DNA from 4 places in the Marichromatium sp. PS1 genome. Region 1 is predicted to be linked to each of the others. Evidence: predicted binding sites of a transcription regulator. Region 1 holds the regulator's gene; each other region holds the start of a gene.
What was found. Region 1 encodes sigma-54, which starts transcription at its own class of promoters, with help from an activator protein. Its sites were predicted from a motif close to TGGCANGNTNCNTGCTT; they were not measured.
Positions count from the first base shown of each region.

Region 1 (7,411 bases):
GCTCGTGCAGCGCCAGGGCGATGTTGGCCGGGGTGGCACCGTAGAGATCGGTGAGCACCAGTACGCCGCCGCCCTGGTCGAGTCGGTCGACGCAGTCGAGCGCCTCGCGCAGCATGCACTCGCAGGGACGGTCGTTGACCAGTTCGAGCGCTTCGGTGGCTGCCGGCTCGGTGCCGAGGATGGCGCTGGCGATGCGCAGCAGGTCGCCGCCGAGTGGCTGGTGGGTGATGAGTAACAGTCCGATGCTCACGGTAACTCCCGGTGTCTGACCAGCACCTTGTGACCGGTCTGCTCGAAGTGACGGCGCAGCGCCTCGGTCATGTAGACCGAGCGATGCTGGCCGCCGGTACAGCCGATGGCGATGGTGAGATAACTGCGCCCGTCGGTCTCGAAGCGCGGGATCCAGCGGTCGAAGAAGGCGAGCATGTCGTCACGCATCTCGCCGACCTCGGTGCTGGCGTCGAGGAACTCCATCACCGGCTGATCGAGTCCGGTCAGTGGCTTGAGTTCCGGCTGCCAGTGCGGGTTGGGCAGGCAGCGCACGTCGAAGATGAAGTCGACGTCCTTGGGCACGCCGTGCTTGAAGCCGAACGACTGCAGCAGGATCGAGACCTTGGGCGAGTCGCTGCCGACGAGGTGGGCGCGGACCAGGTCGCGTAGTTCGTGCACATTGGTGTGGGTGGTGTCGATACGGATCTCGGCGCAGCGGCCGATGGCCTCGAGCAGACGGCGCTCGAGGCGGATGGCCTCGTCGAGCGAGCGGTTGCCGCGGGTGAGCGGGTGACGCCGCCGGGTCTCGCTGAAGCGGCGCTTGAGGGTGTCGGTGTCGGCGTCGAGGAACATCACCCGACAGTCGATGCCCTGGGCGCGTGCCTCCTCGATCAGCTCCGCGAGCCGACCGAGCGCGCGCGGGCTGGTGCGCGCGTCGATGCCCACCGCGGTGCTGGAGAAGCCGTCGTCGGGGGCCTTGCGCAGCCCCGCGACCAGGTCCTTGAGCAGGAACAGCGGCAGGTTGTCGATGCAGTAATAGCCAAGGTCCTCGAGCGTATGCAGGGCGACGCTCTTGCCCGAGCCGGACAGGCCACTGAGGATGACGAGTTTCATGGGCTGCGGGTTGCTCCGGGCCGGTCCCGATCGAGGTCGGGAGCGGTGCTAGGGTCTGGATCCGGGGCCGGGCGGGTCGGGGCGGTCGAGACGGATCGCCCGCGCCTGCCGGTCGATGAAGTCGACGCCGGCGTCATAGCCACGGATACGTAGGATCTGGTGGCGCACTGCCGCTTCCACCAGGATGGCCAGGTTGCGTCCCGGCGCCACCGGCATGGTGATGGTTGGGATCGCCACCCCGAGCACGTCGGTTGCCGAGAGGCTGCCGGTGAGCCGGTCGAGACCGGCGATCTGTTGCTGGTCGAGGGGTTGCAGATCGATGATCAGGTTCAGCGTCTTGCTGCGCTGGACCGCGCCCTCGCCGAACATCGCGCGGATGTTGAGGATACCCAGCCCGCGCACCTCGAGGAAGTCCCGCAGGGTCTCCGGGCAGGTGCCCTCGATGGCCTCCGGGGCGATGCGCGCGAAGCGCGGCGCGTCGTCGGCGATGAGCCGATGACCGCGGGTGATCAGGTCGAGCGCCAGCTCGCTCTTGCCCACCGCCGGATCGCCGACCAGCAATACCCCCATCCCCAGCACCTCGATGAAGACGCCGTGCAGGGTCTGGCGCTCGGCCAGGGCGTGGGTGAGAAAATAGCGCAGGTGGTTGATCAGCTCCTCGTCGCCGAGCGGCGAGCCGAGCAGCGGGGTGTCGTGCTCGGCGGCGAAGGCGAAGAAGGCGGGGTGGGGCTCGAGGCCGTCGGCGAACAGGATCGCCGCCGGCTGCTCGGCGAAGAGTTGCTCGAGGGTTTCCTCGAAGGCGGTGCGTCCCAGTGCCTGGAGATAGCGCTGCTCGGCGCGCCCGATCACCTGCAGACAGTTGGGATGGATGCAGTTGAGCGAGCCGATCAGCGACTCGCGCGAGCGTGCGCGCTCGGGCCGGCGCAGTGGGGAGCCTTGTTCGGGCTCGCCGTTGAGCCAGCGCAGCTGCAGCCGCGGGCCGGTCTGTTCGAGGAGTGACTGGAGGCTGTCGAGCATGGCCCAGGTCGGCGTGGCGCTAGCGCGCCTCGCTCGTCTCGATCAGTTGCAGGACGGTCGCCGCCGAGCCGGCCTCGCGCAGCGCGGCGCGGGTGGCCGGGTCGCTGAACATGCCGGCGAGCCGGGCGAGCAAGCGCAGATGCTCCTCGGTGGCGCTCTCCGGGACCAGCAGGGCGAAGGCGAGATCGACCGGCTCGCCGTCGATCGCGTCATAGTCGACCCCGGTGCTGGTGCTGACGAAGGCCCCGAGCACCTCGTTGATCTCCTTGATGCGGGCGTGCGGCAGCGCCACACCGTGACCGAGTCCGGTGCTGCCGAGTCGCTCGCGCTCGAGCAGACGCTCGAAGACGAGTTCGGTGTTGAGACGGGGGTGGTCGTTGGCCAGCAGCTCGGCGAGCGTCTCGAGCAGCCGCTTCTTGCTGGCGATCTCGGCACCGCAGCTGACTCGGGCCTCGCTGATCAGGTCTGGACTGAACATCGGTCAAGGCTCCTGGTGGTCGCAGGGACAGGGGCGCTGGGCGGTGACGGTGTCCGGTGTCCATACCGGCGGGTGATCGGGGCGCGTGGTCGTGGTCATGGATTCTGGGTGTCCTTCGAGTCGTCGGAGCCCGCAGGTGTCGATATCGGCTCGGATCTCAGGGTCTCAATGCAAAACACCCCGAACGGCGCGATCACGGATCCGTTCGAGGTGTCGGTGCGTCGGTCCGGCGGGTGTCGGGTGTCCCGACGCCCCGCCGACGCATGGGCCATCAGGCCGTTGCCGGGCTATTCGGTATCGGCCTCGGCGTCGGCCTCGGCTTCAGAGTCGGCCGCCTTCGGGCCGGGTGCGCTGCGATAGTCGTTCTTCTTCTCCTTGTGGCGCAGGATCTGGCGATCGAGCTTGTCGGTCAGGCCGTCGATCGCGGCATACATATCTTCATGCACGGAGTCGGCGAAGAGCTTCCCACCATTGATGTGCAGCGTCGCCTCGGCCTTCTGGTCGAGCTTCTCAACGCTGAGAATGACGTGGGCATTGGTGACGTGGTCGAAGTGACGCGCCAGGCGTGCGAATTTGCTGTCGACGTAGTCGCGCAGTGCCTCGGTGATGTCGACGTGATGACCCGTCAGATTGATTTGCATCATTGGACTCCTTACAGGGGTTCCAAACAGCCTGCTCATGCCAGGCGTTTGCGCTCGTTCGAGGCTGGAATACCCATGGCCTCGCGGTACTTGGCGACGGTTCGACGCGCGACCTGGATGCCGCGATCGGCCAGTTCGGCCGCGATCTTGCTGTCGCTCAAGGGTTTTCTGGCGGGTTCGGCGGCGATCAGCTTACGAATGAGCGCGCGGATCGCCGTTGATGAACACTCCCCACCAGAAGTGGTGCTGACGTGGGACGAGAAGAAGTACTTGAACTCCAGGGTGCCCCTCGGCGTATGCATGTATTTCTGCGTGGTGACCCGGGAGACGGTCGACTCGTGCAGCTCGAGCGCCTCGGCGACGTCGCGCAGCACCATCGGCCGCATCGCCTCCTCGCCGTGCTCGAAGAACGCCTGCTGCATCTCCACGATCTTGGCGCCCACCCGCAGCACGGTGTCGTTGCGGCTCGCCAGGCTCTTGATGAACCAGCGCGCCTCCTGCAGGTGGTTGCGCATGGTGACGCTGTCGCTGCTGGTGTCGGCGCGCCGGATCAGCCGGGCGTAGTCTGCGTTCACCCTCAGTTTAGGTGTGGATTCCGGGTTGAGTTCCACCGACCAGCGACCATTCTCTCTGCGCACGAAGATGTCGGGTACAACGTACTCCGGGGGCTCCTGCGCGATCAAGTCGCCGGGGTGCGGGTTGAGCTGGCAGATCAGCGTGAGTGCACCACGAATCTCGGGCTCGGTCTGCTTGAAGCGGCGCATCAGCGCGGCGATGTCCTTGCGCGGCAGGTGCTCGAAGCCGTCGCGACAGATCGCCAGCGCGAGGTCGCGCTGCGGGGTCTCGGCGGGGAGCTGCCGCAGCTGGATCTGCAGGCACTCGGCGAGATCGCGGGCGCCGACCCCCGGGGGATCGAACGACTGCACCCGGTGCACCATGGTGGCGATCTCCTCGAGGCTGATCTGATCGTCGCCGATGGTGCTCAGCAGCTCGTCGAGATCGGCCCGAAGATAGCCGCGCGCGTCGATGGCATCGATCACCGCCTCGGCGATCATCTCGTCGCGCTCGCTCAGCCGGATCAGGTTGAGCTGCCAGAGGAGGTGATCGTGCAGGGTCTGAGGGCGGCTCTGGTGGAGGAAGGGGTCGAAATCGGCGTTCTCGGCGCTGCCCTGGGTGCTCGGCGGTAGATAGCCGTCGTAGACATCGGCCCACTGGGTGTCGACCGGGAGCTCATCGGGGATCTCGTTGGTCTCGCCCTGGAGCTCACGCTCGGCGCTGCCCTGCTCATCGCTGGGCGGGGACTCGTGTGCGCCATTGCCGCTGTCCTCTCCGTTGGCGGCGAAGCGGTCGGCCTCCTCGGCCTCCTCGAGCATCAGGTTGGAGTCCAGCGCCTCCTGGATCTCCTTCTGCAGCTCGAGCGTCGACAGCTGCAGGAGGCGAATCGCCTGCTGCAGCTGGGGCGTCATCGTCAGGTGTTGGCCGAGGCGAAGCTGGATGGTTTGCTTCATGGATCGCCGATGCGTCTTGCGTCTGTCTCTATGCCGGGTCGATGACCGTCCTATGACGATTATAGGTCGGGTGGCAACAAAGGTGCCTGAGTCACGTCAAGCGCGCCCCCTGCCGGGGCGCGATGGTCTTCATCTTACTCCCAATATGTAGCAGCGGGGCGCGGATGCTGCCGCCTACATGCTACATGGCGAAGTCGGCGCCGAGATAGACGTCGCGTACCTGCTGGTTGGCGAGCAGCTCGTCGGGGCGGCCGGCGGCGATCACCTCGCCATTACTGATGATGTAGCCGCGATCGCAGATGTCGAGCGTCTCGCGCACGTTGTGATCGGTGATCAACACGCCGATGCCGCGCTCGCGCAGGTGCGAGACGATCGCCTTGATGTCGCCCACGGCGATCGGGTCGACGCCGGCGAAGGGCTCGTCGAGCAGCATCACCTTGGGGTCGACGGCCAGCGCGCGGGCGATCTCGAGACGACGGCGCTCGCCGCCGGAGAGGCTGAGTGCCAGCGACTCGCCGATATGGGCGATGCCGAGCTCCTCGAGCAGCTGCTCGCAACGCTGCTCGCGCTGCTCGCGGTCGAGGTCGCCGCGGGTCTCGAGGATCGCGAGGATGTTGTCGCGCGCGCTGAGCTTGCGAAACACCGAGGGCTCCTGCGCCAGATAGCTCAGTCCGGCGCGCGCGCGCGCATGCATCGGCATCAGGGTGACATCGTGCTCGTCGAGGGTGATGCGCCCCTGGTCGGCAGGGATCAGCCCGACGATGAGATAGAAGCAGGTGGTCTTGCCCGCGCCGTTGGGGCCGAGCAGCCCGACCACCTCGCCGGCCTCGACCTCGACGCTCACTCCCCGCAGGACCTCGCGGCTGCGATAACGTTTCTTGAGCTGTTCGGCGCGCAGTACGCTCATCCGTCGATCCCTGTCATGACTCCTCCTCGGGGGTGATGGTGATCCGCACCCGACCGCTGCCGCCGGCACGGAAGTGTTCGCGGGCACGGTCGTAGACGATGCGCTCGCTGGCGACGCGGTCCTCGCCCTGGATCAGTACCGCCTCGTCGATCAGCACCAGCTCGTCGCGGTCGGTGTCGAACTCCATGCGCCTGGCGAAGGCGCGGACCTCGCCCTGGTCGTCCTCGAGCAGTTGACGGAAGCGCGCCGGGGTGCCGATGGCGATGATCTGGCGCGGGCGGCGGTCCTCGCGGTGATAGACGGTCATGTGGTCGGCGTGCAGGCGCATGCTGCCCTGGGTGACCTCGACGTTGCCGACATAGATGCTGGTGCCCTCGGCCTCGCGTACCTCGACGTCGTCGGCCTCGATGTACATCGGTTGCTGGGGGTCGTCGTCGAGCGCGTTGGCCGGGTTCCAGCCGAACAACAGCAACAGTGCCAGCAGGCGCAGTGGAGGGCTCATGGTTGGGTCTCCTGGGTCGGGGCGAGCAGCATCCGGGTGCGACCGTGGAAGGTGGCGCGCGCCGGCTCGTCGTACCACAGCTGCATGCCGGTGGCGCTCAGCCAGTCCTCGCCGCTGGCCACCCGCACCGGCAGGTCGGTACGGGCATAGGCGCGCTGGTGCCAGACGTTGAGCTGCTCGGTCTCGATGTGCGCGGGCGGGGCCTCGGCGGTGGCGTCGCGCTCGAGATGGACGTCGCCGGTCAGCCGCACCTCCGCGCCGCCGTCGAGCACCAGCCCGTGCTCGGCGCGCGCGCGCCACGGCGGTCCGTCGGACTGGAACAGCTGCATGTGTGGGCGGTCGAGCTCGGAGAGATCCTCGGCGACGAACTGACGCAACTCGGTCGCGCTCAGGCGTCGGCTCGGTGCGCCGCTGGTGTCGGTCTCGAGCGCGGTGAACGCGTGGACCACGTAGTCGGGGACGCGGGGGCGTACGGTGGCCGGTCCCTGCGGCTGGTCGATGCGCTGGACCTGCCACCAGCCCGCGAGCCCGCTGAAGGCGAAGAAGGCGGCGAGCAGGTAGTAGCGCAGCGGCCAGTGCGCGCGGGTGCTCATGGACGCTGTCCGGCCAGTCGCGCGAGCGTCCCCTGAGCGTCCATGATCAGTTCGCAGAACTCGCGCGCGGCGCCGCGCCCGCCGTGCGCCGTGGTGTGCCAGTGCGCCTCGGCGCGTACCATCGGGTGGGCATCGGCCACCGCCGCGGCGAGCCCGACCTGGCGCATCACCGGCAGGTCGATGACGTCGTCGCCGAGATAGGCCACGGCGGCGTCCTCGATCCCCAGTCGCTCGCGCAGCTCGAGATAGGCGGCGAGCTTGTCGCGCTGGCCCTGGTAGACGTGGTTCACCCCCAATCCCTTCATCCGCATGGTGACCACCCGCGAGCTGCGCCCGGTGATCACCGCGAGGGTCACGCCGGACTCGCGCAACATCACCATGCCGTGACCGTCGCGGGCGTTGAACGCCTTGTATTCCTGACCGTCGTCGCCGAGATAGAGGCTGCCGTCGGTGAGTACGCCGTCGACGTCGAAGATCGCCAGACGAATGGCGGCGGCGCGGTTGCGGATCTCTTGCATCTCCCTGGTGACTCCTTGATGAGGAAGAAGGGGCGGGCCCCTGTGCGGCGCATTGTCGGGTGCGCGGGCGGTTTTGACCAGCGGGGGCAGTTTCAGACCACGCCCGCGCGCAACAGGTCGTGCATGTTGAGTGCGCCGACCGG
Region 1 covers NZ_BAAFHB010000002.1:801,659-809,069, forward strand. The annotation lists gene ACAM26_RS04890 (PTS sugar transporter subunit IIA) at 1-250, opposite strand, end outside; gene rapZ (RNase adapter RapZ) at 247-1,104, opposite strand; gene hprK (HPr(Ser) kinase/phosphatase) at 1,153-2,121, opposite strand; gene ACAM26_RS04905 (PTS sugar transporter subunit IIA) at 2,141-2,599, opposite strand; gene raiA (ribosome-associated translation inhibitor RaiA) at 2,887-3,240, opposite strand; gene ACAM26_RS04915 (RNA polymerase factor sigma-54) at 3,276-4,748, opposite strand; gene lptB (LPS export ABC transporter ATP-binding protein) at 4,930-5,655, opposite strand; gene lptA (lipopolysaccharide transport periplasmic protein LptA) at 5,669-6,157, opposite strand; gene lptC (LPS export ABC transporter periplasmic protein LptC) at 6,154-6,750, opposite strand; gene kdsC (3-deoxy-manno-octulosonate-8-phosphatase KdsC) at 6,747-7,268, opposite strand; gene ACAM26_RS04940 (KpsF/GutQ family sugar-phosphate isomerase) at 7,361-7,411, opposite strand, start outside.

Region 2 (7,411 bases), 410 kb from region 1:
GGAGGAAGGTGGAGGGGTGGAAGGTGCCCGCGCCCACTTCCATGTCATAGGGTTGGACGACGACGCACCCGAGATCGGCCCAGTAGCGTTCGAGCGCGAAGATCAGGCCCTGGAAGGTCGAGAGGTCCTCGGATTGGAGAGTCAAGGCGGGCTCCTTGGGATCGGGGCGGTTGACGTAAACGCGCAATTATATCGGTTCGGGTCGCTGGCGCGCCAATGGGGTTGGTCGGGGGCAGCGACCAGCCATCAGCCGCCAGCCATCAGCCATCAGCCATCAGCCGCCAGCCGCCAGCCATCGGTGGCTAGCCGTTAGCTGCTAGGGGCAAGAGCGTGGCCTCCCCGGTGACTCGAACCTGTCCTCCCTACTGAAGGCCGTGGGTTGGACGCTGATCTGATCGGCCAACCTTGAGTCATGAACGCCATCCCTTCCCGCTGGCGGCTGTCAGCTGGCCGCTGGAAGCTGATGCGACCTGCCGCTGTCGCTTATACTGGAGCGCCGTCGGCCCGGACCCGGTCGGCGCAACCTGCGGAAGCCCCTAGTCGTGACCCTCGATCAACACAGCGCCGATGCCCGTCGCGAGGCCGTGACCCGGACCGCCGTGGTCGGGGCCGTGCTCAATCTGGTGCTGGCGGCGATCAAGATCGTCGCTGGTTGGCTCGGTCATTCGCAGGCGCTGGTCGCCGACGGGCTGCACTCGCTCTCCGACCTGCTCTCCGACGTCCTGGTGCTGATCGCCGGGCGCCAGGCCCATCAGGGACCGGACCAGGAGCATCCCTATGGGCATGCGCGCTACGAGACGGTTGCCACCCTCGCGCTCGGTTTCCTGCTGCTGGCGGTGGCCATCGGCATCGGCTGGGACGCGGTCGAGCGATTGTTCAGCCCCGAGGAGCTGCTGCGCCCCGACCTCATCGCGCTCGGCGCCACCCTGGCCTCGATCCTGGTGAAGGAATGGCTCTACTGGTGGACCCTGGCCCATGCCAAGCGGGTGCGCTCCGACCTGCTGCGTGCCAACGCCTGGCACCATCGCTCCGATTCGGTCTCCTCGGTGGTGGTGCTGGTGGGGATCGCCGGCACCATGGCCGGGCTGCCCTATCTCGACGCCATCGCCGCGGTGATGGTGGCGCTGATGATCGCCAAGATCGCCTGGGAACTCGGTTGGGAGGCGGCCAGCGAGCTGGTCGATACCGGTCTGCAGGGCGAGCGGCTCGAGGCGGTCAAGCAGACCATCCACTCGGTCGGCGGGGTGCGCGATATCCATATGCTGCGCACCCGCCGTCTCGGAGGGCAGGCGTCGGTCGACGTGCATGTGCTGGTCGATCCCTACGTCAGTGTCTCCGAAGGTCACATGATCAGCGTCCTGGTCGAACGCCGGCTCAAGCGCGAGATCGACGAGATCGCCGATGTCACCGTGCACATCGACCCCGAGGACGACGAGCACCTCTCCGCCTGCTACCTGCTGCCGCTGCGTGCCGAGGCACTGGCGCGCCTGGCCTCGGCCTGGTCGGCGATCCCCGAGGCCAACGAGCGCCAGCGGGTGTTGCTGCACTATCTCGACGGGGCCATCGACATCGAGGTGTACTTCCCGCTCGCCGCCTGTCTGCGCCAGGGAGCCGATGCCGAGCGATTGCGGACACGCCTGGCCGAGGCGCTCGCCGATGACCCGGTGTTCCGTGGGGTGCGAATCTTCTTTGGCGACTGATTTGCACCTTTTTGGTGCATAAAGTCGCTCGATGTTCTTTTTTAGTGCAGTCCGCGCCCGGTGTCGCGCCGCGATTGGGTGCGCCGGCCCCCCGCTGTCCGCCCATCCATGGCGGTGCTGTCGTCACCATGGTGCGTGATTTCACAACCCTCTCATCGCCAAGGTCTTGTTTGTACGTCTCATCGTCTCATCGCGTGTTCGTTGCGATCGGGGCGCGGGGCTGGCGTCAGCGGGGTGCGCAAGATTCTGGCTTGCTCGTTGCATGACTGATTGGCATCGGACGGCGTGGATCATCCCGTCGTCCGGCGGAACGGTCGCGATGGAGGTCCTTGTCGTGGACCCGAGCCCGGGACATCAACCGGGTCAGCCAGAATTCTGCATCGCCTGCCGGCCCGGACGGCAGGTCGTGCGGCACGATCGATGACCTGTTAGGCTGCTGCGCCGGATGGTGCGAGCGCTGATACGCCAGCGCAAGCCTTGTGCATTGCTCGGCCGACAACGCCTTATCCGTATCTAGAACACAGCACTCAGCATTGGAGACGTTCGAATGACCACTGATGTCATGAAGATGATGAAAGACAACGAAGTGACCTTCGTGGATCTGCGCTTCACCGATACCCGCGGCAAGGAGCAGCACGTCTCCATGCCGACGAGCATGATCGACGAGGATGCCTTCAAGGAAGGCAAGATGTTCGACGGCTCCTCGATCGCGGGCTGGAAGGGCATCGAGGCCTCGGACATGGTGCTGATGCCCGACCCCACGACCGCGGTGATGGATCCTTTCTCCGAGGAGAGCACCCTCATCATCCGTTGTGACATCCTCGAGCCCGACACCATGATCGGCTACGAGCGTGATCCGCGTTCGGTGGCCAAGCGCGCCGAGGCCTATCTGAAGTCCACCGGCATCGCCGACACCGCCTTCTTCGGTCCCGAGCCCGAGTTCTTCGTGCTCGACGACGTGCGCTGGGGCGCGGACATGAGCGGCGCCTTCTACAAGATCGACTCCGAGGAGGCCGGCTGGAACTCCGAGCGGGTGTTCGGCGACGGCAACATGGGTCACCGTCCGAAGGTCAAGGGCGGCTACTTCCCGGTGCCCCCGGTCGACTCGCTCAACGATCTGCGTGCGGCCATGTGTCTGACCCTCGAGGAGATGGGCGTCGGCGTCGAGGTGCACCACCACGAGGTCGCCACCGCCGGCCAGTGTGAGATCGGCACCAAGTTCGACACCCTGGTCAAGCGTGCCGACGCCAACCAGATCCTCAAGTACGTGGTGCACAACGTCGCCCACGCCTACGGCAAGACCGCGACCTTCATGCCCAAGCCGCTGGTCGGCGACAACGGCAGCGGCATGCACGTGCACCAGTCGCTCGCCAAGGACGGTCAGAACCTGTTCGCCGGCGACAAGTACGGCGGCCTGTCCGACATGGCCCTCTACTACATCGGCGGCATCATCAAGCACGCGCGTGCGCTCAACGCCCTGACCAACGCCTCGACCAACTCCTACAAGCGTCTGGTCCCGGGCTTCGAGGCGCCGGTGATGCTCGCCTACTCGGCGCGCAACCGCTCGGCCTCGATCCGCATCCCGCACTGCGCCAGCCCCAAGGGTCGTCGCATCGAGGTGCGCTTCCCCGATCCCACCGGCAACCCCTACCTCGCCTTCTCGGCGATGATGCTCGCCGGTCTCGACGGCATCATGAACAAGATCCACCCCGGCGATGCCATGGACAAGGATCTCTACGACCTGCCGCGTGAAGAGGCCAAGGCCATCCCGACCGTCGCCTCCTCGCTGGAGATGGCGCTCGACAACCTCGACCGTGACCGTGAGTTCCTCACCGTCGGCGGCGTGTTCACCGATGACCTGATCGACAGCTACATCAACCTCAAGATGGACGAGGTCACCCGCATGCGGATGACGACCCACCCGGTCGAGTTCGACATGTACTACAGCCTCTGATCGGCTGTCGCGACCGCGCGGGTCCCGCGCGGTCGCAACCTCGGCGCAGGGAAGCGCCACCGACGTCCAGGCGTCCCCGCTTGAGCCCCCTCCGACGCTGGACTATGCTTCGGCCATGATCCGGCCGGCACTGCTCCTCCCGCTGTTGCTGCTCCCCTGCCTCATCGTCCAGGCCGGCGTCTATCGCTGGGTCGATGCCGACGGGCGGGTGCACTTCTCCGATCGACCCGCCGACGCCACCGCCGAGCGACTCGATATCCATGTCGACGCCCCGGTCTCGCGCGGCGCCGACAGCCCCGTCGATCCGCCCCCTGCCAGCGCCCCCTTCCCCGGGCCCTATGCGCGCTTCGAGATCCTCTCCCCTGTCGATGCGGAGGTGCTGATGCGCGGCGAGGGTCGCTTCGCCGTCGAACTCGGACTCGAACCCGCGCTGCAACCGGGGCATCGCTTGGCGATGGTGCTCGATGGACTCGAGACGGTGATCGAGGCCGGCGCCACCCGCTTTGCCCTCGATGGCGTGGCCTTCGGTCCCCACCGCCTCGGCGCGTTGATCCGCGACGAGCAGGGTGTGCTGATCGCCCGCGCCCCGACACTTCGCTTCGAGCTGCGTCGCGACGCGCCCCCCGGCGAGCTCTGAGCACTCCTCCTGGCCGCACTGGCCTGTCTCTTGCTAGTCTTTTCTTCGACGACAGGATGCCCTGTCTCGTCCTCCGGTCTCGGATGACCTCACTCAGTCGCGCAGATGGACCATGACAGCTCAAACCACCGGTAAGCGCTCGCTGGAGCGGACGATCCTCGATCACGTCAACATGGCGGTGCTGCTGTTCGATCGAGGGCTGCGGCTCGAATACCTCAACCCGGCGGCCGAGATCCTCTTCGAGGCCAGCGCCCGACACATGATCGGTCAGGCTGCCGCCGACCTGCTGCCCTGCCCCGATGGCCAGGTCGAGGCCCGGCTGGCGGCGGCGCTGCGTTCGCGCCACCCCTTCACCGAACGTGAGATCAACGTCACCGTGGCCGATGGGCGCACCAAGACGGTGAACTGTACCGTGCTGCCCCTGCACCATTTTGGTGCGGACGAGGGGGTGCTGGTCGAGCTCTATCAGGTCGATCGTCAGCTGCGCATCACCCGCGAGGAGCACCTGCTCACCCAGCACCGGGCCACCCAGGCGCTGATCCGCGGCCTCGCCCACGAGATCAAGAATCCGCTCGGCGGGTTGCGCGGCGCGGCCCAGCTGCTCGAGCAGGAACTGCCCGACCCCGCGTTGTGCGAATACACCCGGATCATCATCGACGAGGCCGACCGCCTGCAGTCGCTGGTCGATCGCATGCTGGGGCCCAACCGCATGCCCCAGCGCGAGACGCTCAACATCCACGACGTGCTCGAGCACGTGCGCGGGCTGATCCTCGCCGAGTTCCCGCGCGGCCCCGAGGTGGTGCGCGACTACGACCCCAGCATCCCCGACCTGATGGGCGACGGTGACCGGCTGATCCAGGCCTTCCTCAACCTCGCGCGCAACGCCGCGGCCGCCACCGGCGCGGACGGACGCGTCGAGCTGCGCACCCGGGTGCTGCGTCAGTTCACCATCGGCAGTCGTCGCTATCGGCTGGTGTTGCAGACCCAGGTTCGGGACGATGGCCAGGGGATCCCCGAGGACATCCGCGACAAGATCTTCTTCCCGATGGTCTCGGGCAAGCAGGGTGGCACCGGACTGGGGCTGCCCATCGCACAGGAACTCATCAACCAGCACGGCGGGCTGATCGAATGCGAGAGCCGGCCGGGCGAGACGGTGTTCTTCGTCTATCTGCCGCTGGAGTCGGAGCATGCATAGGAACCTGCAACCACCCCATTCGCCAACCTCGTCGGCGTCGCCGTGCCCACGCCGCCCGAGGCATGCCGTCGGCATGCCGGGAGCGCGATGATGCCGCACAGTCTCGAGCGCGGGAATCGCGAGCCCCGGGTCTGGGTGATCGACGACGATCGGTCGATCCGCTGGGTACTGGAACGGGCGTTGCGCAAGGCGCAGATGCACGTCACCTGTTTCTCCAACGGGGTCGGGGTGATGGAGGCGCTGGAGCGCGAGCAGCCCGACGTCATCCTCTCCGACATCCGCATGCCGGGGATCGACGGGCTCGATCTGCTCGAACAGGTCTCGGCCCGCTACCCCGGGCTGCCGGTGATCATCATGACCGCGCACTCGGACCTCGACAGCGCCGTCTCCGCCTTCCACGGCGGCGCCTTCGAGTACCTGCCCAAGCCCTTCGATCTCGACGAGGCGGTGGCGCAGGTCAGCCGCGCCTGCCGGCGTGGTCGCGAGGAGCGTCAGGAGGAGGTGGCGCGTCCGACCGGACCCGACATCATCGGCGAGGCGCCGGCGATGCAGGAGGTGTTCCGCGCCGTCGGGCGGCTGGCGCGCTCCAACATCACCGTGTTGATCAATGGTGAGTCGGGCACCGGCAAGGAGCTGGTGGCCCAGGCGCTGCATCGTCACAGCCCGCGCAGCGAACGTCCGTTCATCGCCCTCAACATGGCGGCGATCCCGCGCGACCTGCTCGAGTCCGAGCTGTTCGGTCACGAGCGCGGTTCCTTCACCGGTGCCCAGGCGCGCCGCGAGGGGCGTTTCGAGCAGGCCGACGGCGGTACCCTGTTCCTCGACGAGATCGGTGACATGCCCGCCGAGCTGCAGACCCGGCTGCTGCGGGTGCTCGCCGACGGCGAGTTCTATCGTGTCGGCGGGGTCGCGCCGATCAAGGTCGACGTGCGCATCATCGCCGCCACCCACCAGGACCTCGAGTCGCTGGTGCGCGAGGGGCGCTTTCGCGAGGACCTGTTCCACCGACTCAACGTCATCCGTATCCATCTGCCGGCGCTGCGCGATCGCCGCGAGGACATCCCGCTGCTGATGCGCCACTTCCTCGCGCAGGCGGCGCGCGAGTTGAGCTGCGAGCCCAAGGTGCTGATGCAGGGGGCGATCGAGCGGCTCGAGCGACTCGACTGGCCGGGTAACGTGCGTCAGCTCGAGAACACCGCGCGCTGGCTCACGGTGATGGCCTCGGGCAAGCAGATCCATGCCGAGGACCTGCCCGAGGATCTCAGCGCCTCGCTGACCCAGGAGCAGCCCGAGACATCCTGGGAGACGGTGTTGCGGCGCTGGGCGCGGCAGCGGTTGCAGCAGGGCGAGCGCGGTCTGCTCGACGAGGCGCTGCCGGTCTTCGAGCAGACCCTCATCCAGTGCGCCCTCGAACAGACCGGCGGGCGGCGCCAGGAAGCGGCGCGGCTGCTCGGCTGGGGGCGCAACACCCTGACCCGCAAGATCAAGGAGCTCGGGCTCGAGAGCGAGTCCGAGACCGGGGTGGACTGAGCGCCGGGCTTGGCTTGGGCGGCGGCTGCCGCGACACTAGGTCGACGAGGCCCGGACGTCGTGGACCGGGCATGGCGATGGAGTGAGTCGAGTGGACAGCATCAGTATCGATCTCAAGGGCTCGACGGTCGATGCCGTCGAGCAGCGCGGCGGGCAGCTGCGGATCCATTTCTCGCGCGCCTATCAGCTCAAGACCATGACCGGCTCGCGCGAGCGGACACGCTGGTGGCAGGCCGGAACCCTGGTGTTCGACGGGGCCGACGAGACCGTCCTGCCCCCTCCGGGTGAGCTGTGCTGCAGCGGTGGCGAACTCGAGGACAACCTCTATGTCTATCGCGACATGATCCCGGTGCCCTTCGAGAGCCGGGGACGGGTGGGGTGCAGTCTGGAGTTCG
Region 2 covers NZ_BAAFHB010000002.1:391,181-398,591, reverse strand. The annotation lists gene glyQ (glycine--tRNA ligase subunit alpha) at 1-145, opposite strand, end outside; gene ACAM26_RS03045 (cation diffusion facilitator family transporter) at 543-1,700, shown strand; gene glnA (glutamate--ammonia ligase) at 2,248-3,654, shown strand; gene ACAM26_RS03035 (DUF4124 domain-containing protein) at 3,770-4,291, shown strand; gene glnL (nitrogen regulation protein NR(II)) at 4,404-5,486, shown strand; gene ntrC (nitrogen regulation protein NR(I)) at 5,577-7,016, shown strand; gene ACAM26_RS03020 (hypothetical protein) at 7,108-7,411, shown strand, end outside.
Region 2: the regulator sigma-54 is predicted to act here: its motif matches at 1,948-1,964, upstream of glnA (glutamate--ammonia ligase).

Region 3 (7,411 bases), on a different contig from region 1:
CTGTTCGGGCCCTTCGGTCTGGTCGTCGGGTTGTTGCCGTCGCTCGCGCCCCGGCCCGCGCGGGGCGCGCTCGCGCCAAGGTCGATCGCCTGCAGCCAGTGCCGTGAGCCGATCGCCTTCGACGCCAGGCGCTGCAAGCACTGCGGCACGCGCTATCCCTACCTCCAGGAACCGGCCCGCTCACAGGTCGCGCTGATCGCCGATCGCTATGCGGCGTCGCGCGCGCCGGCGGCGATCGCCGAGGAGATGAACCGCAAGGGCATGCACCCCGCCGATCGGCGCGCGCGCTGGGCGCCGGCGGACATCGAGGCCATCATCGAGCATCACGTGCGCTGAGCCGCGACCCGGTGCGGCGTCAGCCGGCGGCCTGACTTCGGTCCGCGCGAGAGAGCTACCCGGCGGTCGCCTGCAGCGCCTCGAGCAGCACCCGTCGCTCGGCGGCGTCGAGCAGCTGTTCGAGTGCGCCCAGGTCCTCGCGCGCACGCGCCTGCAGCCCGCTCGGGCTGCCCAACTCCGCAGTCAGCGCCTGCGCCAGCGCCGAGCCGCGCGCCGCCGCGCGCCCCAGCCAGGCGCTGCCCGCCGCCTCGTCGCGCGTGCCGCCTTCACCGAGCACCAGATCGCGCCCCAGCCAACACATCGCATCGGCGTGTCCGGCGCGCGCGGCCTGCTGGAACCAGTCGCGCGCCTGGGGCGGGCGCGCGCGTTCGAGCAGCCACACGCCGAACTCGTACTGCGCGCCGGGGTCGCCCTGGTCGGCGGCGAGCGCCAGCGTCCGCTCCGGCTCGGTGAGCCTGGTGCCGGTCAGCGTCAGCAGCGCGCTCAACTCCACCCGGGTCTTGCCATCGTCACCGTCACGGATCGCCATCAGCCGTCTCTCCTGGATGTAGCGCTGCAGCGTGCGTCGGCTCAGTCCGGTGACGGCGCTCGCGGTGTTCAGACAGATCGATGGCATCTCCAGTGTTCTCCCGGTTGCTCGACGCTGGCCCGTCCGTGGTCGTGGTCCTAAAGGTTGGGGTTGGCGCGACACCGCCCAACGCGTCGCCGACCATCGCGCCGGCGAGTGGTCACTGTTTGATTGGCAAGGTTGGGTTGTTTGCGTGTGGTGGTCGGCACTCCCTGCCCGAGCCATCGCTCGCTGCGACGCCTCCTCGTCCCCCCGACCGGATTGAACCGCAAAGCGTCAAGGCGCGCAAAGGCGCGAGGGCGAGGATGAGACCCCTTCGGCGATCAGTTGCCAGGGGGGAGAACCGCAACGCCGCGAAGGACGCGAAGAGACAAGGCGGAAAAGCCGCCAGCTGCCAGCTGTCAGTCGCCGGTCGCCGGTCGCCGGTCGCCGGTCGCCGGTCGCCGGTCGCCGGTCGCCAGGGGATTGGACCGCAAGGTCGCGCAGCATGCCAAGAGGCGAGCGGAGCAGCCGTCGGCGGTCAGCCTCCCCGCAGCGGACGGTTGCGACCAGCTGTGGCGCGGGAGCCAGTCAACCGGTCTCCTCACGGGTGGCTGGCGACTGATCGCCGGGCACGCTGCGTTTTGCCCGGCCGACGCTTGGCGGTGTGCTTCGCGCCTTTGTGGTTCGACCCTGTCCCCCGTCACCGCCCACGCCCTCCGATCGGTCCCGCGCCACCGCCCCCGGCCCGCACCCACTGGCGGCTGATGGCTGGTGACGCGACTGTCACCCCCTTGGCATGTCAGTCTGTGGACTGTCACCCCTACTGGCTGGACACGGGCCTGTGGATTGTCGCGGGGGTTCGGGTGACAGCCACTGCCGCGCTCATCCCCTGATCGCAAAAACAAGGGCTTGCACAGACCTCGCATGGTTGGCCCGGAACTTGATAACAGGGGCACCAGGACCGGCACCGCCATGTCGGCCCCGTCTCCCGACGAGACAGGCTCAGTTCATCCCAAAACCGGAGAACCACTCCATGAAGAAGCAACTACAGGCCGGCTTCACCCTGATCGAACTCATGATCGTGGTGGCCATCATCGGCATCCTGGCGGCGATCGCGTTGCCAGCGTATCAGGACTATACGGCCCGAGCTAAAATGAGCGAAGTCATGATGGCTGCGAGCGCGTGCAAAAGTGGTGTGAGTGAATTCATTCAAGCGAATGGCTCGTTCCCTACTGACGCGAATGCTGCGGGCTGCAGCACCGGGGCAACAAAGTACGTTTCCGGCTTGACCGTCAACAATACGACAGGGGCTATTTCGGTTGGTGTTCAGGGTATTGCGACCGGAGCTGATGGAAACAACCTGATCCTCCAGCCGACGACCGATGCCGCTCGCACAGCCGCCATGGCAGCAGCCACTGACGCGATTCAAGGCTGGTCTTGTGGCACAGATGCAGCAGCCACCGCATACAAATATTTCCCCGCGAACTGCCGCCAAACTGTCCTTGGTGGCCTATAAGTCCTAGCTTTAATTCAAAAAACCGCCCTTTGGGGCGGTTTTCTGTTTTCCGCCTCAAACCATCTCCTTACACACAACTCACTCCAAGCCTTCAAGCGCTTGAACGAACTGCATCGCCTCGCAGAACTCTCTGACCTGTTGGAGGTCGACCCAGAGGGTCTTGGCGCCGGGTTCCCCGTCGCGTGAGGTTCCCCCCCGAATTTCGTCCCCCAAGGATTGACGTAGACTGACGATCAAATCTTGGAGGGCGCGATGCAGAAGATCCCGAAGCGGGTATACACGCTGGAGTTCAAGGGGCAGGCGGTCAAGCGGGTGCAGTCGGGGCGCAGTATCGCCTCGGTGGCGCGCGAGATGGGCTTGGTGGAGCAGACGGTACGCAACTGGGTGCGGCGCAGCGAGGTGGGGAAGTTGGAGTCGAGCGCGGGTAAGGCAGTGACGCCCGAGGAGATGGAGCTATCGCGGTTGCGCGCCGAGGTTGCCGAGCTTCGCGAGGAGAACACGATCCTGCGAAAAGCGACGGCGTACTTCGCGAAGGATGCGCTGTGAAGTACGCCTGGATCGATGCGCATCGCGGCGCGCACGGCCTGCGTCGGCTGTGCGCGCTGCTGGGCGTAAGTGCCAGCGGCTATCGGGCCTGGCAGCGCGACGGCCAGCGCCAGGGGCTGAGTGACGCGCAGTTAACGCTGCTGCTACAGACCCTCCACGCCGAGACCGGTGGCGCCTACGGCAGTCCGCGGATGGTGCGAGCGCTGCGCGCCCGTGGCCTGAGCGCCGGCAAAGCGCGCGTGGAGCGGCTGATGCGTGCGCACGGCCTGCGGCCGTCACCGGCGCCGCTATCGCGTCACGACCGACTCGAGCCACCGCCTCGCCGTCGCCGAGAACCTGCTCGCCCGGGACTTCCGGCCCAGCGCTCCGAATCAGGTATGGAGCGCCGATATCACCTACCTCTGGACCGACGAGGGCTGGCTCTATCTGGCCGTCGTCTTCGACCTGTTCAACCGCGAGGTCGTTGGTTGGTCGATGCACGCCCGCATGGACGCCGAGCTGGTCATCAGCGCCCTCGACATGGCCCATGCATGCCCGGCGCCGTCCGCCACCGGGGCTGCTGCACCACTCCGACTGGGGCAACCAGTACGCCAGCCACGCCATCCAGCAACGCTTGCGCCGCTACGCCATTCCGCGGCGGTTACTACTACAGCCGCACATCTTCACGGCGGCCCAGCCCCTTGCGCTCGATAATGACAGACCCTGGCCCGCGCCTGATGTCGTCGTCGCCAATCCGACCAGGCGATGACGGCATCCGGCGGGGCGCGTTCGCGCCACAACAGCGCCTCGAGCAGATGCCGGATCTCAGGGGCAGTCAGTGCGATCCGCCCGGCGACAGCGCCCCCTTTTTCGCCCGTCGTTGCAGCACGACGAGGCAGGCATGGGCCAGCAGCGCAAGGGTGATATGGCGATGCCAAGCCGGCCAGCGGCGCATCTCATACTCGTCGAGCCCGCACTGCTGCTTGGCCAGCTCGAAGCCGACCTCGATCGCCCAGCGCTGCCCGGCGACCTTGGCCAGGCGCTCAAGCGTGGCCTCGGCGCGGGGCGCGAAGGCGATGTAGTAGGCCCGCTCCTCGGGGCGGTTGCAGTTGCGCCGTACCACCAGCCAATGCCCCCAGGCGCGCTCCTCGGCGCTGAGCTGCAGGCGCCACAGCGGCACCTAGGCCCACTCGAAGGTGCGCGCGCCCTTGCTGCCGGCGCCGACGGCGTGGCGTTGCCAGGCCGTCTCTGGCAGCGCCTTGGCCAGTGCCGCGACGCGATGGGTCTGCGGACCATCGAACCACACCGGCTCATTGCCCGCCACAGCGAGCACGAAGGGCTGTTGGCGCGCCTCGAGCCACAGGCGCAGCTTGCGATCCTTGCCGTAGACGGCATCGCCCGTCACCCAGCCACAAGGCACCCCCGCATCGAGCGCGCGCTCGAGCATCGTACGCGCCAGGGCTGGTTTGGTCTGGAAGCGGCGAGCCTGCTCCGGGACACTGGCCTCGGCGCAGCGTGCGGGGTCATTCGCCCAACATTTGGGCAGGTACAGCGCCCGATCGATGAAGGCCGCGCCGTGCCGGCTGGCGTAACACAGGAACACCCCGACTTGACTGTTCTCGACCCGGCCCGCCGTGCCGCTGTACTGGCGCTGCACCCCCACCGAGTGCGTGCCCTTCTTCAAGAAACCGGTCTCATCGACGATCAGCACCGCCTCGTCGTCGCCCAGCGCCTCGACGACATAGGCACGCAGCACTTCACGCGCCGCCTCGGCGTCCCAGCGCGCCGTGTTGAGCAACCGCTGCACCCCGTCCGGGCGCCGCTCGCCCAAGGTCTCGGCCAGCTGCCAACCGTTCTTGCGCGGTACCGTCGTCAGCAGCCCTTGCAGATAACCCCGCGCCCGGGCGCGCGGCTCAGGACGACGAAAGCAGTCCGCCAGGCGCTGATGGACCGCGTCCAGTTCCGTCTCCCAGCCAGAGACCTCGCTGTACTTCATGTTGTTTGAAAACAAAGCCGTTGAGTCCACATATCACAACACAAAAAATGTGCGGCTGTAGTAGTAAGAAACTCGATGGGTGAAAGATCGCCGAGCGATTCGTGCGATCGGCGCAGGTTGTATTCGTCGAGCCAGTCTTCTGCCTGTTGGCGAACCTCCTCGAGGGTGTTGAAGAGCCAGGCATCGAGGACCTCGCGGCGGAAGCTGCCGTTGAAGCGCTCGATGAAGCCGTTCTGGGTCGGTTTCCCGGGGCTGATGAAGTCGAGGGCGATGCCACGTTCGGCGGCCCAACGTTGGAAGGCGGTGCTGGTGAACTCCGGTCCGTTGTCGAGACGCAGACGCTCGGGGCGCCCCCGGACGCTGATGACCTGTTCGAGCACGCGGATGACGCGCGCCGAGGTCAGCGAGACGTCGACCTCGATACGCAGCGCCTCGCGGTTGAAGTCGTCGATGAGGTTGAAGGTGCGATAACTCATGCCGCTGCTCAGCGCATCGCTCATGAAATCGGCCGACCATTGCAGGTTGGGACGGATCGGTTGCACCAGCGGTTGCGGCGGGCGGAGCGCCCGGAGTCGCTTGCGCCGACGCCGCAGATTGAGCTTGAGCGCGCAATACACCCGCCAGACCCGCTTGTGGTTCCAGGGATGTCCGGCGCGGCGCAGCCGCGCATGGAGCTTGCGGAAACCGGCGTATGGATGGCGCTCGGCCAGCGCGCTCAGCGCCTTGATTAGCGGCCCGTCGTCACGCGGGCGGGCGTGATCGTCGAACACCGAGCGACTCAGCCCGAGCAGTCGACAGACGCGCCGCTTGCTCACGCCCTCGGCCATGGACTCACCCGCCAGGGCGCGCCGCGCCCTGGCGCTCAGCGCTTTTTTCGACGATCTCCTTCAGGATCTTGTGATCCAGGCTCAGATCCGCGTACATGTGCTTGAGCCGGCGATTCTCCTCCTCCAGCGCGCGCAGCCGCTTCAGGTCCGAAGCCTCCATCCCCCGTACTTCGAGCGCCATTGATAGAAGGTCGCCGCGCTGACCCCCAGCTCCCGGCACACGTCCTTGACGGCTACTCCAGACTCAGCACGACGCAGTGCGTCAACGATCTGCTGCTCGCTGTACTTGCTCTTGCGCATGTGGGCTCTCCTCTGCTCGGCCACCATCATGCCGTCGGTCTCTACTTTTCGCTGGACCTATTTTTGGGGAAGGGGACAGGGGCGGTGGTGCGACGGTCCTTGTGCAGCAGCAGGACGAAGCCGAGCACGATCACCAGGGTTGCGAGAAAGAAGCCATAGACCCAGGGCTGTTGGTCGGGGCGGACGAGTTGCAGTGCGAGGCCGAAGACGATCGTCACCAGCGCGAGCACGAAGCCGTATTGCAGCAGCCGTTGCAGGATGGTCCCGGCCGTGTTGGCGGGTAATGGCGGAATGATCCCGCGCTTGAGCAGCGCGTGACCCAGCCCGAAGAACAGGAGCAGCGCGAACCCGGCCAGTACCAGCGGATGACGCAGCAGCGGGGCGAGTTGCGAGAAGTGTTCGATCAGCGCGGTCGGGTCGTCCATGAGGCTGGGGCTGTTCCACGGGAACCGGCGATCAAGGATCGCAGCTTACCCCTGCCGGGGTAAAGTACCGGGCACCGCGATCCGGCATCCGCGGAGCGGACGAGCGACCAGCTTCCAGCGGTCAGAGCCGCCAGCGGCCAGTAAGGAGGGCTGACGCATATAAGGAGGGCTGACGCATATGACGGACGGGCGGTTGACGGGCAAGGTCCCTCTGTTGCGGTTCGAATCAGCCACCAGCGATCAGCCACCGGCCTCCAGTGATGAGCGCCGAGCCTGCCCTCCGGCTGATCGCTGATCGGCCATCACCCTTCGTGTCCTTTGGGTCTTTGCGGTTCAAGTCAGCTGCCAGCGATCAGCCTCCAGCCGCCAGTAGGGAGGGCCGACGCACATGACCGGCGGTTGACGGGCAAGACCCTCTGTTGCGGTTCGAATCAGCCACCAGCGATCAGCTACCGGCCTCCAGTGATGAGCGCCGAGCCCGCCCTCCGGCTGACCGCTGATCGGTCATCACCCTTTGTGCCCTTTGGGTCTTTGCGGTTCGAGTCAGCCGCCAGCGATCAGCCGCCAGTAGGGAGGGCTGACGCACATGACCGGTGGTTGACGGGCAAGACGGTCCCTTGCGGTTCAATCCCTGCCGCCTGCCGCCTGCCGCCTGCCGCCTGCCGCCTGCCGCCTGCCGCCTGGTCGCTGGTCGCTGGTCGCTGGTCGCTGATGGCTGGTGGCTGGAAGCCGATTGCATTCCCCCCCCGGCGCCAGCGGTTAGAATGCCCCGCTCGGGTGTCGTTCGATGCCCATCGACGGTGGCGCATGGGACGGCGCGGTTGCTAACGAGGTAGAGGTATGAATGAGCTTTTCACCCGGCACGAGCTGGCCTGCATCCTGTTGCGGGTGCCGGAGACCGGGGATCTGTCGCTCGATCGCTTGATCGCGCAGTCG
Region 3 covers NZ_BAAFHB010000004.1:589,350-596,760, reverse strand. The annotation lists gene ACAM26_RS11650 (zinc ribbon domain-containing protein) at 1-336, shown strand, start outside; gene ACAM26_RS11645 (tetratricopeptide repeat protein) at 392-952, opposite strand; gene ACAM26_RS11640 (pilin) at 1,920-2,402, shown strand; partial or broken gene ACAM26_RS11635 (IS3 family transposase) at 2,655-3,564, shown strand; partial or broken gene ACAM26_RS11630 (IS701 family transposase) at 3,763-4,923, opposite strand; partial or broken gene ACAM26_RS11625 (IS3 family transposase) at 4,920-6,050, opposite strand; gene ACAM26_RS11620 (hypothetical protein) at 6,092-6,475, opposite strand; gene ACAM26_RS11615 (hypothetical protein) at 7,316-7,411, shown strand, end outside.
Region 3: the regulator sigma-54 is predicted to act here: its motif matches at 1,816-1,832, upstream of ACAM26_RS11640 (pilin).

Region 4 (7,411 bases), on a different contig from region 1:
TTGAGCGCCCTGAGGCTGCCCGAGAGCGCCGCCTCGGCGGCCCCTCGATGATCGAACTGCGTGATCGCTGCTTGGTAGTCGCGCATCGCCGGTGTCCCCCGCGTCCTTTTGGTGATTGGGATCGATCCGCATGGAGCATGCGGTCATGCCGTCGTGATACTGGCGTGGCGCGGGTTGGCGGACAATGGTCGAAGGGCTCAAGTTGTCTGAGCGATTTGAACAAAGGGGATGGAGTTGTCGATTATTCGAATATGCTGATGGGCTGGGGCGCGCTCGGGTCGATGGGCGGGCGTCGGGCGCGCTGGGTGCGGGCTGGTGGCCGGGATCAGTCCGTGGCGTCGAGGATCAGGCTGCGATAGTGTCCCGGGTTCGAGCCACACCACTTGCGGAAGGCCTTGTAGAAGGAGCTGACATCGGCAAAGCCCAGCCGCTCGGCGATCTCGGCGAAACCGAGCTGCGGCTCGGCCAGCCAGCCGATGGCCAGCTCCTTGCGCACGCCGTCCTTGAGCCCCTGATAGGTCTGTCCCTCCTCGGCGAGACGCCGCCGCAGGGTCGAGGTCGACATGTGCAGCCGCTGCGCCAGGACCTCGGCCCGCGGCCACTGCTCGGCGGGCAGCTGGCGCAGATCGTTGCGGATCCGGCTCGCCAGGCTCTGCGGGTCGCGGTACTTGACCAGGATGTTGGCCGGGGCCTGGGCGAGGAAGTGCGCGAGTTCGGCCTCGCTGCGCCTGACCGGCAGGTCCAGACAGTCGGCCGAGACGATCATCCGCGTGCGCGGCTGGTCGAAACGCAGGTTCTCCGAGAACATCACCCGGTAGTCGTCGCAGAACGCCGGCGCCGGGCAGCGCAGATCGATCGCCAGGATCGGGATCCGTCGCCCCGACAGCCAGCAGGCCGCGCCGTGCACGATCATCCAATAGGTGAAATAAGTGAAGGCCCGGCGGGGAGGGGCGTCCCCCTCGTGCAGCACGATCTCCGCCAACCCCTGCTGGCGCACCAGCCGCGCCGACATCGCATCGAGCATCAGCGACAGGAAGGCCAGCGCCGAGGCCAGCGCCGCCTCGAGCGTCTCCTGCGCCATCGACGAGCGACAGAGGAAGGCGAGGCTGCCGCACTTCAACCGACGCGGGTTCATGCTGAAGAACTCGTCGTCGAGACGACGCGCGAGCAGCCGCCACAGCCGGCCATAGGCGGCGGCCGAGACGCGGGCGTCGTTGCACGTCCAGCGCGCGGGATCGATACCGGCCGCGGCCAGCAGCGCATCGGTGGGCGCGCCCGGTTCGCAGCACTGTTGCAGCGCCTCGCGAACCAGCTGCATGGAGATGGTGTCCTTCTCGGGGGGCTTGCGTAACGGCATGCGCTGACCGGGTGTCCTGACTCGGGCCGACCCCGATGGTACAACATGGCCGAGGTGGTGCCGTAGGGTGGGGGGCTTCGCGGTAACTCGGTAACTGGGTGTCCCTTAACTCTCTTAGCTCTTCTTGGGTGTCCTTTTCTCCCCTTTTCCCCCTTTGCCCTCCCTTTGCCCTGCCCCCTTCCTCGCGATAACTCGGTAACTGGTTGTCCCTTAAATCTTTTCTTTTCCCCCGGGGTGTCCCTTAGTAACTGGGTGTCCTTTTTTTCTCCTTTTCTTTCTTTTTTTCTTCCCCCTTTACTCAGTACGGCCAAGCCGGACGCATGAGCGCGTCCCGCCTCGATGCCGAGGCGGGACGTGTCCGTCCCCTCAGAGTGATCCGATGCTGATGTTGAAGTGATTGGCGCAGGGCGTCTGTGGGCTGAAGAGCACCGCCACCGGCAGCAGCGATCCCTTGGCCGAGCAGGTCTGGAGCGTGGCGCCGCTCAGCGAGACGTGAGCGCCCTGCATCTGCGGTCCACCCATCCACCAGTTGTTGGTTGTGGTGAAACTGCCCTGGGCGATGAGGATGTCCTTGCAGGTGATCTGCTTGTCGCCGATCTGCATCTCCAGTGTGCCCTCGACGGCGAAGTTCAGCTCGTCGGGGAAGTTGCCCTTGCTGTCACACGCCAGGGTCTGCCCCGGTCCCGCGTTCACCGCGTCCTTGAACCATTGCGCCACCGCCTTCGTCTTGTGGCGTCCCGCCTTGACCACGATCCGCGCCTCTTCCCCGTCCTTGCTCACCCCGGAGGTGACGCCGCTGTAGGGCTGACCTTTGCTCACCGAGTGACCGGTCTCGGTGAACTCGAAGCTCTTCACCCCGGTGATGGCGAAGAAGACCTCGTTGTCGTGCTCGGTGGTCGCCTGCAGCGGCGCCGAGAGCATCAGCGCCAGGGCGCCGGGAGTGGAGAGTCGTCGCAACATGGGGGTCGGTTTCATCGGTGTCTTCCATCCATTGAATGTCATCTGTGGTGGGGAGAACGGCCGCTCCAGGTCGTCTGCTCGAACCCGGGGGGTTACGAGCCGGACGGCCTGCCGGTCGATGTGCGTGTGACGAGGAGAAATGAAACCGTGCGGCGACACCTTTCGTCGCCCGGTGAACGGGCAGAGATCGGCTAGGTGTGCGGTGGGGGCTGTCCCGATCGGATCGGGGCGGGATCCCTGCGCCGGTCCCCAAGGGCCATCGATATCGAGCAGGAGCTGAAAATGGCATTGATCGTGCACGCAGACTCACATGCGGGGCCGTTCAATGCCGTCACTGGGGAAATTGATGATCGATTGTCGCTTTTCTCTCATCGAAGAATGTCCCTTTTCTCACAACTTTCTCGAACCGATGGATGAAGAAGCGGGGGAAGCGCCGTCAGGGCCATTCTGCCGATCCGGAACCCTCTGAATGGAAGGCCTGCTCGTGTCGTCAAAACCGAAAATCAAAGAGTTGCTCGTCGAGAGCGCCTGCGAACACAACAAGGGCCACAAGAAAGGGCCTTGCAACACGCCCACGCCCGGGGCCACCACCGGCGGTTGCGCCCTCGACGGCGCCCAGATCGCCCTGTTTCCCTTCGCCGATGCCGCCCACCTGATCCATGGTCCCATGTCCTGCGTCGGCGGGGCCTGGGAGACGCGTCTGACCCCGACGAGCTGGCCCGGTCGCGACCTGACCCAGACCGGCTTCGCCACCGACATCAACACCAACGATGTCGTCTTCAGCGGCGAGAAGAAGCTGGCCGAGGCGATCGACCATGTCATCACGCACTATGCGCCCGAGGCCGTCTTCGTCTACTCGACCTGTGTCACCGCGCTGACCGGGGATGACATCGACGCCGTCTGCAGGCAGGGCAGCGAGAGACACGGCACGCCCTGCGTGCCGGTGCATGCCCCCGGCTTCGTCGGTGCCAAGAATCTGGGCAGCCGCATCGCCGGGGAGGCGGTGCTGCGCCACCTGATCGGGACCAAGGAGCCGGAGGACACCACCCCCTTCGACATCAACCTGATCGGCGAGCACAACAACACCGGCGAGCTGTGGCGTTACCGTCATCTGCTCGAAGAGCTCGGCATCCGCGTGCGCTCGACCTTCAGCGGCGACGGTCGCATCGCCAGCATCCGCACCGCCCATCGCGCCAAGCTCAATGTGATCGTCTGCGCCAAGTCGCTGATCTCCATGACCCGCAAGATGGAGGAACAATATGGGATTCCCTGGATCTCCTGCTCCTTCTACGGCATGACCGATACCTCGAACAGCATCCTGGCCATCGCCGAGGCGCTGGGCGATGCCGACCTGATCGCCCGCACCCGCGCGCTGATCGCCCGCGAGGAGGCGCGACTGGAGGAGAAGCTGATCCCCTACCGGGCGGTCTTCGCCGGCAAGAAGGCGGTGCTCAACACCGGCGGCAACAAGTCCTGGTCGATCGCCTCGGCGTTGCAGGATCTGGGCATCGAGGTGGTGGCGACCTCGGTGCGCAAGTCGACCGAGGCCGACAAGGCCAAGGCGCGTCAATACCTCGGCGAGGACGCCATCCTGATGACCAGCCCGGCGAGTCAGCAGGCGCAGGTGATCGACGACACCGGGGCCCATCTGCTCCTGGCCGGCGGTCGCTCGCTCTATACCGCGATCAAGAAGCGGATCGCCTTCACCGACGTCAATCAGGAGAAGAAGAAGAGCTACGGCGGTTACGACGGGCTCCTGGTCCTCGCCGAGGATCTCAAGAACTCACTGCAGAATCCGGTCTTCGAACTGGTCGACAGGAAGGCACCATGGCAGAAGTAAGACGCAAGACGGGCAAACCGTTGCAGGTCAACCCGCATAAACTCTCGCAGCCGATGGGCGCGACCCTGGCGTTCCTCGGGGTCGACCGCTGCATGCCGCTGATGCACGGCGCCCAGGGCTGCGCGAGCTTCACCAAGGTGATGTTCACCCGTCATTTCTGCGAGCCCATCGCTCTGCAGACGACCGCCGTGACCGATGTGACGGCGGTGCTGGATGGCGGCGACTACAGCATCACCGAGTCGATCAAGAACATCGGGGACAAGGTCTCCCCGGCGTTGATCGGCGTGCATACCACCGGGCTGACCGAGACCAAGGGGGACGATCTCCGGGGCGTCGCCAGCAAGATCGAGGTGCCCCTGGTCTATGTGAATACCCCCGACTACCAGGGCGGGCTGGAGAGCGGCTGGACGCTGACCGTCCAGGCGCTGATCGACCAGCTCACCGAGCCGTGCGAGCGCACCGACGCGCGCAAGGTCGTCCTGGTCCCCCACGTCAGCATGCAGCCGATCGAGGTGGAGAAGCTGCGTGAGTTCATCGAGGCATTCGGCTTCGAGGTCGTCGCCGTGCCCGATCTGTCCTCTTCCCTCGACAATCACCTGGGGGAGAAGCAGGCGTCGCTGAGCGGTGGCGGGGTGACGGTCGCCGAACTCGAGGGGTTGGCGGACGCGGGTGCGGTCGTCACCGTCGGGGCCTCGGTCAAGCCCGTCGGCGCGACCCTGCAGAAGAAGAATCCGGCCATCCGGCATCGACACTTCGACCATGTGAGCGGTCTGGTCGGGACCGACGAGCTGGTCGCCTGGCTGCTCGAGACGAGCGCTCGGGACACCCCTCCGGCGGTGGTGGAGCGCTGGCGCAAGCGCCTTCAGGACGCCATGCTCGACAGCCATTTCTCCATCGGACAGACCCGCTTCCTGCTGGTCGCCGAGCCCGATCACCTGGCGGCCATGGCAGCCTCCTTGCGCGAGGTGGGCGGCAAGGTCGCCCTGGCGATCGCCACGGTCGACTCACCGGTCCTCGGCGCCATCGAGGCCGATCGGGTGATCGTCGGAGACCTCGAGGATGCCGAGCAGCTGCGCGACGACTACGACATCATCATCGGCAACTTCCACACCGAGGCCCTGGCGCACCGGGTGGGAAAGCGCGCGGTGATGCGCGGCTTCCCCAACTATGAGGAGATCGGCAGCGCCCTGAAGAATGACGTGCTCTACGAGGGCGGGGCCTACTTCCTCTTTGACATCGCCAATGCCGCCGAGCGGATGCGGGAGTCGGAGGTTCACCACGCGCGTGAACGGATCAAGCAGCAGGGGGCCGCCGCCTGACGCGCGATCCCGTCACCAAGCGCGCGGTTCATCCGATGGGGCGCGGGCCTCGATCGGGTGAGCCGCGCGGTGAGATTCGCTGCTGGCGCCGTGATCCGCTGATCGCGGCGCCAGATCGAGCGGGGCAGGGCAGCGCCCGATTGCGAAACCTCAGCGTAAGCCCGCCCGAGAAGCGCCGATAATCCCGACAAGAATCATTGCTCCGCGAAGCGGCCGCTGCTCGCCCTATGGTCGAGCGCGCCAGCAGGCAGGTCGCGCTTGAAGTCGTACCCGCTTGGGTCCGCTTGCCCGATCCGCATCGGCCCCCTCACCAACCTCGTACCCGCGCAGTCTCACCCATGACCCCCAGGATGCCCCCGTCTGTCCTCCCGCTCGGCGTGTTGCTCGTCGGCCTGTTGCTCACCGGCGCGAGCCTCGCCGCGCCGCCGGCCACCGACACCAACGCGCTGGGCATGACCTTTCGCCTGATCCCGGCCGGCAGCTTCCAGATGGGCTGCGACACGACCCGCCAGCGCTGCGACAAGGGCGAGCAGCCCGTGCACCGCGTCACCATTGCCCAACCCTTCTATCTGGCCGAGACCGAGGTCACCCAGCGGCAATGGCAGGCGGTGATGGGCGAGAACCCGTCCCACTTCAAGGACCCGGACAACCCGGTCGAGCAGATCTCCTGGGAGGACGCCCAGGCCTTCGTGCGCGCGCTCAACCAGCGCCCGGACCTGGGCGGCGGCTATCGTCTGCCGAGCGAGGCCGAGTGGGAATACGCCACCCGCGCCGGCACCCAGACCGACTACTGGTTCGGCGACGGCGAGGATGAGCGAGCGCTGAGCCGCCACGTCTGGCATCTCTTCTCCTCGCACGAGCAGCCCCATCCGGTGGCCAGCAAGCCGGCCAACCCCTGGGGACTCTACGAGGTGCACGGAAACGTCTGGGAGTGGGTCGCCGACTGCGCCCACCCAGACTATGTCGGCGCCCCGAGCGACGGCAGCGCCTGGACCCAGGACTGTCAGCGCATGCGCGACGGCACGCCGATGCGCATCGCGCGCGGCGGGGCCTGGTATCTCTATCCCAACGGCGCCCGCTCCGCCTTCCGCTTCCGCTACGGCCCGGCCATCCGCCACTATGGCTTCGGACTGCGTCTGGCGCGCTCGGTCGAGACCGAGACGGTGGAGCGATAGCCGAACGCCATCGGGATCGAAACCTGGCCGTCGTCGTTGGATTGGTGTCGAAGGGGCGCCCCCGGACGCGCGCGGTTGCCGGTCGTTCAGGCCGATGCTCCCGCGGGCGAGGACGAGCGCCCTCAAGCAGCCGTCAGGGATGGTGCGCTGTTGCCGGCGAAGAGCGCCCGAGCACGTCGGACCCCACGCAGATAGCGACATTCGCGCCGTGCCGCGAGCGCCGTCAGCCGCTGCGGCGCGCCGATCGCGGCACCGAAACCCTTGAGCAGGAAACCGGCGTGCTCGACGAAGCGCTCGGGGGCGATGCCGAGCCGGGTGAGGATCTCGGGCAGATCTGCCGGGATCGACCCGCGCTTGCGTGGATGCAGGGCGCGACCGAGCGAGTCGACGAGGGTCAGATAGTCGTCGAAGGTGAAGGGGATCGACGCGGGGACCTCGGCGGGGTTGCCGAAGGGCAGTAGTGGGGCAGGGGGCAGGCGATTGAGGACAGTCTCCCAAAGGTGAGCGCTGCGGGCGTCTGGATTCGGTGAGGCGTTGTCTGCGGTCTCAGGCGATGTGGATATGTGACTGGCTGGAGAGGCGCCGTCAGCCTCGGGGGGCGTGATCGTCTTTAGCTGGGGAATCGGTCGTTGCAAGTCGGGATGGACGTCTGGTGGTGGTGGTTGCTGTTCAGCAGCTGAGCCGTGCGCTATGTCGAGCTGCTGTCCGGTCATCGTGCCCTCGTCGCCCGCCCGCAAGCCCGCAATCCGCGCTGCGATCC
Region 4 covers NZ_BAAFHB010000004.1:370,203-377,613, reverse strand. The annotation lists gene ACAM26_RS10810 (AMP-binding protein) at 1-86, opposite strand, end outside; gene ACAM26_RS10805 (AraC family transcriptional regulator ligand-binding domain-containing protein) at 326-1,357, opposite strand; gene ACAM26_RS10800 (hypothetical protein) at 1,724-2,332, opposite strand; gene nifE (nitrogenase iron-molybdenum cofactor biosynthesis protein NifE) at 2,829-4,157, shown strand; gene nifN (nitrogenase iron-molybdenum cofactor biosynthesis protein NifN) at 4,145-5,476, shown strand; gene ACAM26_RS10785 (formylglycine-generating enzyme family protein) at 5,827-6,651, shown strand; gene ACAM26_RS10780 (transposase) at 6,774-7,411, opposite strand, start outside.
Region 4: the regulator sigma-54 is predicted to act here: its motif matches at 2,601-2,617, upstream of nifE (nitrogenase iron-molybdenum cofactor biosynthesis protein NifE).